3 regions of the Alteromonas sp. Cnat2-8 genome follow, and region 3 is predicted to be linked to each of the others. Evidence: predicted binding sites of a transcription regulator. Region 3 holds the regulator's gene; each other region holds the start of a gene.

Region 1 (3,290 bases), on a different contig from region 3:
TAGCGATTGAATAATGTGCATATTAGCTAAGGACAACATCGTGATTCGATTTGCTATTCGAATTTTCCTCGCCTTTGTTGCGGTAGGTATTCTACTTCTCGCAAGCTGTAGCGACGAAAAAACGCCTGTAGTACACCTGCAAGGGCAGACAATGGGCACAACCTACAACGTTAAGTACCTTGTAGCGGAGACACCGGTAGAAGGCTTACAAGCTGAAATAGATGCCCGTCTTGTTGAAGTTAACAAGATGATGTCTACTTACGACCCAACGTCAGAACTATCAAGGTTCAATCAATACCGCTACACCGACAATTTCGCCGTATCGCCAGATACGCTAACCGTGGTTAACGAGGCACTACGCTTGGCTAACCTTAGTGGCGGAGTACTTGATGTTACCGTTGGTCCATTGGTTAATTTATGGGGGTTTGGCCCAACTAAGCGCCCTGAAAAAGTACCAAGCCAGACAGACATCGACGATATTCGCGAATATGTGGGTTATAAGAAGCTGTCAACCACGCCTACAGGCTTGAAGAAAAGTCACCCAATGCTTTATGTCGACCTGTCGACTATTGCAAAAGGCTTTGGCGTTGATGAAGTGGCGGAGATCCTTGAAAACCACAACATTGAAAACTACCTTGTAGAAATAGGTGGTGAAATGCGTGTGAAAGGTGAACGAGGCGACGGCAGTGAGTGGCTGATTGCCATTGAAAAGCCAGTTACCACTGAACGTGCTGTTCAAAAAGTTGTCTCAATAGGAGAAAACGCGGTTGCTACATCAGGTGACTATCGCAACTATTACGAAGAAGACGGCGTTCGTTATTCGCATCTAATCGACCCCACAACGGGCAAACCTATCTCACATAACCTGGTTTCGGTTACGGTAATTCATCCTTCTTCAATGACGTCTGATGGTTTGGCTACGGCGTTTAATGTAATGGGATGGGAACAAGCGATAGCGGTTGCTGAGCAAGAACAACTCGCTGTATTCCTCATTCGTCGCACAGAAGACGGATTTGAAGAGTATGCATCGCCAGAATTTGATAAACTGGTCACAGTTCATAATTAGGGGGTAGCAATGTCTACATTCATTCTTGCTTTTGGTTTCTTTCTAACAATGGTACTGGCTATGGCCGTAGGTTACCTTTTTCAGAAAAAATCAATCTCTGGAAGCTGTGGTGGCTTAGGTGCACTAGGTATTGAAAAAGCCTGTGACTGTCCAGAACCGTGTGACCGTAAAAAGTCGCGCATGGAAAAAGAAGAAGCCCGCCAGAAAAAACTAAACGAGTGGAAGCAGAACCAAATTTTGTAATGCTTAACCCATCGTTGGTTTAAGGTTTAAAAGCGCTGTTTGATACTAATCGACAGCGCTTTTTTTGTGGGTATATCTGTTACGTTCTTTAATATTGAGCTCTATTGAAGTTGTTTCGATGAATTCGCTCACACTGTGACTTGGCTGAAATGTAGCTAGCCGAGCCATCAATTTTTTGGGAGATCACAACGAAATAGTGTAATTCAGCACTAATAATAATATACTGTATTTTTGTACAGTTTTGTGTTTATAGCTATAGAACAAAGGCAGGTAATGCGAAAAATTATCCACGTCGACATGGATTGTTTTTACGCCGCAGTTGAAATGCGCGACAACCCAGCCTTGCGCGATATTCCCATTGCGATAGGCGGCAGTGCCGACCGTCGAGGGGTTATTTCTACCTGTAACTATCCCGCCCGAAAATTTGGTGTGCGCTCAGCTATGGCTACAGCGTATGCTTTAAAGCTATGCCCAAACTTGACCCTCGTAAAAGGGCGCATGGATGTGTACGCTGCCGAGTCGCAAAAAATACGTAAGATATTTGCTGATTATACCGACCTCATTGAGCCTTTATCATTAGATGAAGCCTACCTAGACGTGACTAACAGTGAATTTTGCGGTGGCAGCGCCACGTTAATTGCTGAAGAAATACGTGAACGCATTAAAAATGAACTTGGGCTTACAGCTTCAGCAGGTGTTGCGCCTTGTAAGTTTGTGGCAAAAGTGGCGAGCGATGAAAATAAGCCCGATGGAATTTGTGTTATTACTCCTGATAAGCTCGATGAGTTTGTACGCGAAATGCCACTAAAGAAAATACCGGGCGTAGGCAAAGTCACCATGCAAAAGCTTCAGCGTATGGGGCTTAATACCTGCGACGATGTTCGCCAATACCCTTTTGAGCGCATTCAAAAAGAGCTGGGTAAATTTGGCAGTGTACTGTGGGAGCGAGCTCACGGTATTGATGAACGTGAACTATCGGTATCTCGTGAGCGAAAGTCTATCGGCGTAGAGCGCACGCTAAGCGAAGACATTCATACCTTCGAGCAATGCATAGATTTTTTGCCGCATTTATTTGAAAAGCTTCAAGAGCGAATGGAAAATCACAAGAAGCGTACTGGTAAGCCGGTACGTATTCGCACGCAGGGCGTTAAGCTTAAGTTTAACGACTTCCAACTAACTACGGTAGAGCACCGCTGTGCCACGCTTGATGAAGCGTATTTTCGCACGTTAATGCAGGAAGCCTTCGAACGAGCAACAGGGCGGGGGATTCGTCTTGTTGGCGTTCACATAGGCCTTGCTGCCGACCAATCAACACAGCAATTGGTGTTGCCTTTTGAACCGATTTAGCCAATAAGCTCAGTACTTTTTAAGTACTAACATGCAGTAGCCTCAATCTAACCACTTGTTATACTTAACGCACTGATACTATGCGATAGACTGACGCTTTTGTATTACCCGATAAAAGGCCAATCCAACAGAGTTTAGTTTCTAAGACCATTTAATCTTTGGCAAATGAAAGCGATTGGCTAACCCTTACTATTTTTTCCACTTTAATGAAGGACGTTATGGACTCGAAAGAACTTAAAACCCCAGGTCGCTACAAGCATTACAAAGGTAATTTATACGATGTATACGAAGTGGCGACGCATTCAGAAGATGAAAGTAAGCTAGTGGTTTACCGCCCATGCTACGGCGAAAAAGCGCTTTGGGTTCGTCCACTAGATATGTTTGTTGAGTTGGTTGAAAAAGACGGAGAAACACTCCCCCGTTTTGCCTATGTTGGCAATATTCCAGATGATGAAAAAATGATCTAATTGTGAAATTAGGTCATAGTGTAAGAGGTCTTTAATAAACAGGCTTCTTACAAGGAAATAATAATGAAAACTGCACCTCGTTTTAGCGCACACATTTTGGCTGCGTTTATTGCTGCGAGCCCTTTGGTTTATTCAACGATTAATCCCGCAAATGCACAAGATAGATT
Region 2 (3,290 bases), on a different contig from region 3:
ATTTCGTTATGTTTGATTTAGATAAGTTTAAACGTATTAACGACGAATTAGGCCATGTAGACGGCGACAATGCATTGCGCCGCTTAAGTCAGGTGACGAAGGATATTGTGCGTAAAGCTGATGTTTTTGCCCGTTTCGGCGGCGACGAATTTGTATTGCTTCTGCCTAATATCAGCGAGCAAAACGCCCTTAATTTGGTGGAAAAAGTACGTGAAGGAATAAACGCAATCGTTATTTCAGAAGTGTCATTATCATCGAGCTTCGGCGTCACTCTCATGCAGCAAAGCGATACACTCGAGACACTTATTCAGCGCGCCGACCGCGCACTCTACGCATCAAAAGAAAAAGGCGGCAACACAATAACCCTCAAATAATGGGGTCAGAGTACATTTAATCGCTCAAATACGCTGAAGACAAAAATGTACTCTGACCCCATTATTACGAAAGCAGAAATGTACTCTGACCCCAATTTTATACGTGGGAGTTATCTTCTAGTACGTTTTGGCGCATGGATTCACATGGGCTTTGACAAACCGGTCTCCCAACCACTTTAGCTGGAACACCCACCACAGTAACGTGAGCCGGAACACTATTAAGTACAACGCTACCAGCGCCCACTTTTGAGCCTTCACCTATTTCAATATTTCCAAGGATCTTGGCGCCAGCGCCAATTAACACGCCTTGGCGAATTTTAGGGTGACGGTCGCCCGACTCATTACCGGTACCACCTAATGTAACGCTCTGCAAAATAGATACGTTGTCTTCAACCACTGCAGTTTCGCCCACTACAATGCCGGTTGCATGGTCAAACATGACGCCTTTGCCTATACGCGCAGCAGGGTGGATATCTACACCAAAGCTTGCCGAGTTGCGGCTTTGTAAGAATAAAGCAAGCTGATGACGCCCATGAACCCAAAGGTAATGCGCCATGCGGTGTACTTGCACAGCATGAAAACCTTTAAAGTGAAGTAAAGGAGTGAGGTAATCGTTGACCGCCGCATCCCGCGCCTTAATCGCTAGAATGTCAGCAATAGCCGCTTCGCTGATACCAGGCTCAAGTAAGTAAGCTTCATCGAAAACTTCACGAATGGCGAGCGCAGGCATGACGTCGTCTGCCATTTTGTTCGACAGAATAAAGCTAAGCGACGATTCAAAGTTGTGATGTGCAAGAACACTGGCATGCACATAGCTAGACAGCAAAGGCTCTTTTTCAGCAACAACTTGCGCTTCTTGTTTCAGCGTAGACCAAAAATCGATGGGCGTTGTAAGTGCGGTCATGAGCATGTCCCGTTATATAAAAATGCTGTGTTCTATCAGAAAATTGGGTAAGCAATCTAAACTTGTTCCTTGCTGGGCATATCTATGCTGACAAAAGGGAACGCGTAAAAGTTTACCTGAGTTTGATGTGATGCAATACCGATGTGATACCGACCAAGCGCATAATTCGATCAATTTATCGAATTAATTCGTTATAGCTAATAACCGTATCGTACATGTATACATCGTTAAAGCATTCTGCTCTCTCGCTGCGTCTAACTGAGTGCTTCAATTAATTTAATAGAACGTTCAGAGCGCTCGTATCTTTCATTAAATAATACTTAAAATCATGATTACACACGAACGTATAATGCCGTTGAAGTTTATCTTCACTGGGAAAAACTGGACTGTATAAATTAACAGGCAGGTGGCATAATAGCGCGCTGCTGAATGTATAACACTATCAACTAACAGGTACCACACTATGGATGTATCTCGACTGCTAGACGAGCTAAACGACAAACAGCGTGAAGCAGTAGCAGCCCCACTATCTAACGCCCTAGTTTTGGCTGGCGCGGGCAGTGGTAAAACCCGCGTATTAGTGCATCGCATTGCGTGGTTAATGGAAGTCGAAAACATCGCCCCTTTTTCTATTTTGGCAGTAACCTTTACCAATAAAGCAGCCAAAGAAATGCGCGGCCGAATAGAGTCGTTGATGGGTCGCAGCCTGCACAATATGTGGATTGGTACCTTCCACGGGCTTGCGCATCGCTTACTACGTGCGCACCATGCAGAAGCCAACTTGCCTGAGAATTTTCAGATAATTGATTCGGACGATCAATATCGACTTATTCGCCGCATTCTGAAGGCCATGAACCTGGACGAAAAGCATTGGGCGCCTCGTCAAATTCAGTGGTACATAAATGGCAACAAAGACGAAGGCTTGCGCCCTCAGCACATTGAAACCCACGGCGATCATATTCAAAAGACCATGCGCGAAGTCTATGCGGCATATCAAGACGCTTGTGACCGTTCAGGCTTGGTAGATTTTGCTGAACTGTTGCTACGCGCACATGAATTATGGGCTAAAAACCCAGAAGTATTAGCCCACTATCAACGTCGTTTCCGTGCAGTGTTGGTAGACGAATTCCAAGATACCAACAATATCCAATATGCATGGCTTCGTATGCTGTGTAGTGGTGGTAATAATAACATTATGATTGTTGGCGACGACGATCAGTCTATTTACGGCTGGCGCGGCGCGAACGTAGATAATATTCAGCACTTCCTGAAAGACTTCAACGAGCCTACTACTATTCGCCTTGAGCAGAATTACCGCTCTACAGGAAACATTCTTAAAGCGGCGAACACGGTTATCGACAACAATACGGGCCGTTTAGGGAAAGAGCTTTGGACGGAAGACGCGCAAGGCGAGCTGATTTCTGTATATGCGGGTTTCAACGAGCTAGATGAAGCGCGCTTTATTGTTTCGAAAATCAAAGATTGGCTTAATCAAGGCAACGCCCTTACTGATACCGCTATTCTTTATCGAAACAACGCCCAGTCTCGAGTACTGGAAGAAGCCTTGCTGCACGAAGGGCTGGCGTATCGCATATACGGCGGTCTGCGCTTCTTCGAACGCCAAGAGATTAAAGACGCCCTTGGCTATATGCGCATGGTGAGCCATCCGCACGACGATGCAGCTTTCGAGCGTGTAGTAAACACCCCAAGTCGCGGTATTGGTGAGAAAACCTTATCGCAAGTGCGCGACACCGCGCGAATGCACAACTGTTCAATGTGGCAGGCGTGTCAGTTGCTCATTAATGAAGGTGGCTTTAAAGGCCGCGCGCTAAACGCAATGCAAAGCTTTGTGTTGCTAATTACTGAGCTAGAGCAATCCACGTTAGATGAGCCCCTTGACCAACAAGCCGATAAAGCTATTCGCCAGTCTGGTCTGTACGCCATGTACCAAGCAGAGCGCGGAGAAAAGGCCCAAGCACGTCTAGAAAACTTGGAAGAATTGGTTACTGCAT
Region 3 (3,290 bases):
TTGCCCCAGGCATTTCGCTCGTAAGTGACTACGGCGGCAATTTCCTTAAGACTTAGCATTTTTCCAAACGCTTGCATGGCTGTTCCTGACTTTCCATGCAGCACGATGTCAATGTGACCTTGCTGATCTTCTAGTGCCATCTTGCTGCCTTTTAATGCCGGGAACACGCCAGGTAAACCTTCACCATTTGGCATATGGCAAGCAGCGCACGTTGCGTTGTATACTCGCTCGCCCTCTTTCATCAGTTCATCCATAGACATATTCATAGAAAGTAGACGCTGCTCTTCTTCTTTTGCTTTACGAACAATCTCTTCTTGTTCGCCCATCCACTTTTCAAACTCGGCGGGTTCTTTAGCAATTACCACAACCGGCATATAGCCATGGTCTTTACCACAAAGCTCTGCGCACTGTCCGCGATAAATACCAGGCTCATTCACCTTGGCCCAAGACTCGTTAATAAAGCCGGGGTTGGCATCTTTTTTCACGGCAAAGTCAGGAACCCACCAAGAGTGGATAACGTCGTCAGAGGTAATAAGAAAGCGTACTTTTTTCCCAGTAGGAATAACCAAGGGACGGTCAACTTCCAGCAGGTAGTTATCTGTTTTCTGAAATTTGTTTTCTATTTGCTCGCGCTGAGTGGCGAGTAAAGAATAAAACTCTACATCGCTATCCATGTACTTGTAATGCCATTTCCATTGAGAGCCTGTTACTAACACCGTCATGTCAGGCTCAGACGTGTCTTCCATAGCAATTAGAGTATTCGCTGCGGGTACCGCCATGAAAATAAGAATAAGGAAAGGAATAACGGTCCAAGCAATTTCGACCTTCACGTTTTCGTGAAAATTAGCTGGCTTGGCACCACGGGACTTTCTATGTAGATACATTGAGGCGAACATCACGCCAAAAACTACAACCGCGATACCAACACAAATGAAGAACATCAACATATGGAGGTCGTATACCTGCCCACTGATGTCGGTAGCACCGCGTCTCAAATTAAGCGAAGAGGCTTCTTCGCTTGCTTCTTGCGCAAAAAGCAAAGGGGAAAAAAGCAAAATTGGTATACTAGAACACCATTTTGCGAAAACGGTCGTTAGTTGTTTCACTCAGCACCTCCGTAATGGCGTGGTCAAAGACGCTGATTAATTTGCGCGATGCCCTACCAAATGGTTTGCGAACGATTGACCCGTAACCTCAACTTGTAAAACAAATTTAGAGTCATTGTTATTTTTTTGTTAATCTCTGTATAAGAATTGCGCAATAATGTCGTGCCGTCTAGTCTTTTCTATTAAAAATTTAACGAAGTGGTTAATTTTTAATCATTTACTAAAATGGTCGCGGGGGATTTCACGTGCAAAAAGAGAAAGCCATTGCTGTGGGATGCCCTTGGAATCAAACAGGCATTTTGAACACGGGGTTAAAGTAAATGCTCGACTAACTAGTTAAGAAATCAATAAGTAATCGATTACTCAATGTCGATTTCAAACAAAATTCAAAATAAAAAATGGAAAATACTTGAAGCATTCATAGAAAGAATAACGAGAGTAATGATAAAAATAAGCGCGCAGAAAACCAACAGGTTTGCTGGGCAGGATAAAACCTAAGTTGGCAGATTGAAGAAAAAAACAGGAACAAAAGACATAAAAAAAGCGGCTAACGCGCCGCTTTTATACAAACAAGCTAAAATACTACATCCAGTCAGCGTTTCTGATCACACCCACCGCAATACCTTCTATCGCAAAATGTTCAGTCGCCAAATCAACTTTTATTGGTGCAAACTCATCATTCTCAGCATGAAGCAATACTTCACGCCCGCGTTTCTCTAGACGCTTTACGGTGACGTCTTCATCTACACGCGCCACAACCACCTGACCGTTGTGTACATCAGTGGTGCGATGAACAGCGAGAAGGTCACCGTCTAAAATACCAATGTCTTTCATGCTCATACCGTTGACGCGTAGCAAAAAGTCGGCATGGGGTTGAAACAGTGCAGGATCGACTTTGTAGTGCGATTCAACATGCTCTTGCGCCAAGATCGGCTCACCAGCTGCAACACGCCCAATTAACGGTAGGCCTTCTTCTTCTTGTGCGTCGTTATCAAGAGGGATATTGAGCTTAATGCCACGAGACGTACCAGGCAAAATTTCAATCACGCCTTTACGCGCCAATGCTTTCAAATGTTCCTCTGCTGCATTAGCAGAACGAAAGCCAAGCTGACGGGCTATTTCCGCACGAGTAGGCGGCATTCCCGTTTCTAACATGGTTGTTTTAATAAGTTCTAAAACTTCGGTTTGTCGAGCTGTGAGTGGGCGCATAAAAGACCTGTCTGTTCATACAGTTCCTGTAAGTATATACACCTAAAACTAAATAACAAGCACTTGCCGCGTCTTTTGCGATCTGCAATAGCCTACGACAAGTGCTTTCCTCTTATTTTACGAGAAGAGCCATGTTCGGGTTACTAATTTGTAACTCCAGCTCCCCATCACTATTTTGACGTGTGCGCATGCCTTCAACATTATCGAGCCCAAGTCCAGGGCTTTGCCACACCACATTGCCTTTATTATCAACCTCAACCACGCGATATGCGATGCTGTCATAATAATTGTACGAATAGTCATTCTCGTTAGGCTGGTAGATAGCGAGAATCGACTGATTAGACGACGTCGTTGGAACAGCCGCTATATACTGAGGGTAGAATGACGGTGCTATAGCGTCTTTGAGTTCTAATGCATCGCTCGCCACGTCATAAACATTGATGGTGTTGTAGTTTCTATTTAAACACGCAAATTCAAGTTCGCTATCACTATCAAAATTTACCGTGAGCAATTGGTCACAATTGGTTTCCAATTCATTCAATCCAACAAATTCACCATCCTGCATTTTATAGAGCTTGAGCGAACTATAGCCCCCAACAGCAAAATAATGCACACCGTCTTTTTCAGAGGCAGCAAGCGCATTAATTGAAAAATCGTTAATGATTGAGTCGATAAGCACCTGATTCTCGATATCAAACGCTTTAAGTCGATTGTTCTCAATAATAACTGCATCGGCGTAACTATCGTTATTTACGTCAATGGCTTCAATAAACGAAATTTCACTATTCTGATTATTGTTCAGTGTCCACTGAATAGCGTTATCTGTAAGTCTCACGACATTAAACGACGAACTATAATCCAGTGCCCCTATTAGTAACTCACCCACACCGTCATTGTTGTAGTCTGTAACGACCGGTTTGCTATAGTTATAGACATCTTCGCCAACCTCAGCACTTATCGCAAAGTTATCCTCTT

Evidence for each region. Region 3 encodes LexA, which represses DNA repair genes until DNA is damaged. Its sites were predicted from a motif close to TACTGTATNNNNATACAGTA; they were not measured.
Region 1: the regulator LexA is predicted to act here: its motif matches at 1,531-1,550, upstream of dinB (DNA polymerase IV).
Region 2: the regulator LexA is predicted to act here: its motif matches at 1,663-1,682, upstream of uvrD (DNA helicase II).

What each region holds. Positions count from the first base shown of each region.
Region 1 covers NZ_JAKREX010000008.1:73,601-76,890, forward strand. Annotated here, with positions in the region: gene MHN00_RS19385 (FAD:protein FMN transferase) at 41-1,066, shown strand; gene nqrM ((Na+)-NQR maturation NqrM) at 1,076-1,309, shown strand; gene dinB (DNA polymerase IV) at 1,583-2,656, shown strand; gene MHN00_RS19400 (DUF1653 domain-containing protein) at 2,875-3,123, shown strand; gene MHN00_RS19405 (MBL fold metallo-hydrolase) at 3,187-3,290, shown strand, end outside.
Region 2 covers NZ_JAKREX010000007.1:149,160-152,449, forward strand. Annotated here, with positions in the region: gene MHN00_RS18435 (diguanylate cyclase) at 1-374, shown strand, start outside; gene cysE (serine O-acetyltransferase) at 472-1,278, opposite strand; gene uvrD (DNA helicase II) at 1,742-3,290, shown strand, end outside.
Region 3 covers NZ_JAKREX010000003.1:134,049-137,338, reverse strand. Annotated here, with positions in the region: gene coxB (cytochrome c oxidase subunit II) at 1-1,106, opposite strand, end outside; gene lexA (transcriptional repressor LexA) at 1,689-2,315, opposite strand; gene MHN00_RS08435 (hypothetical protein) at 2,428-3,290, opposite strand, start outside.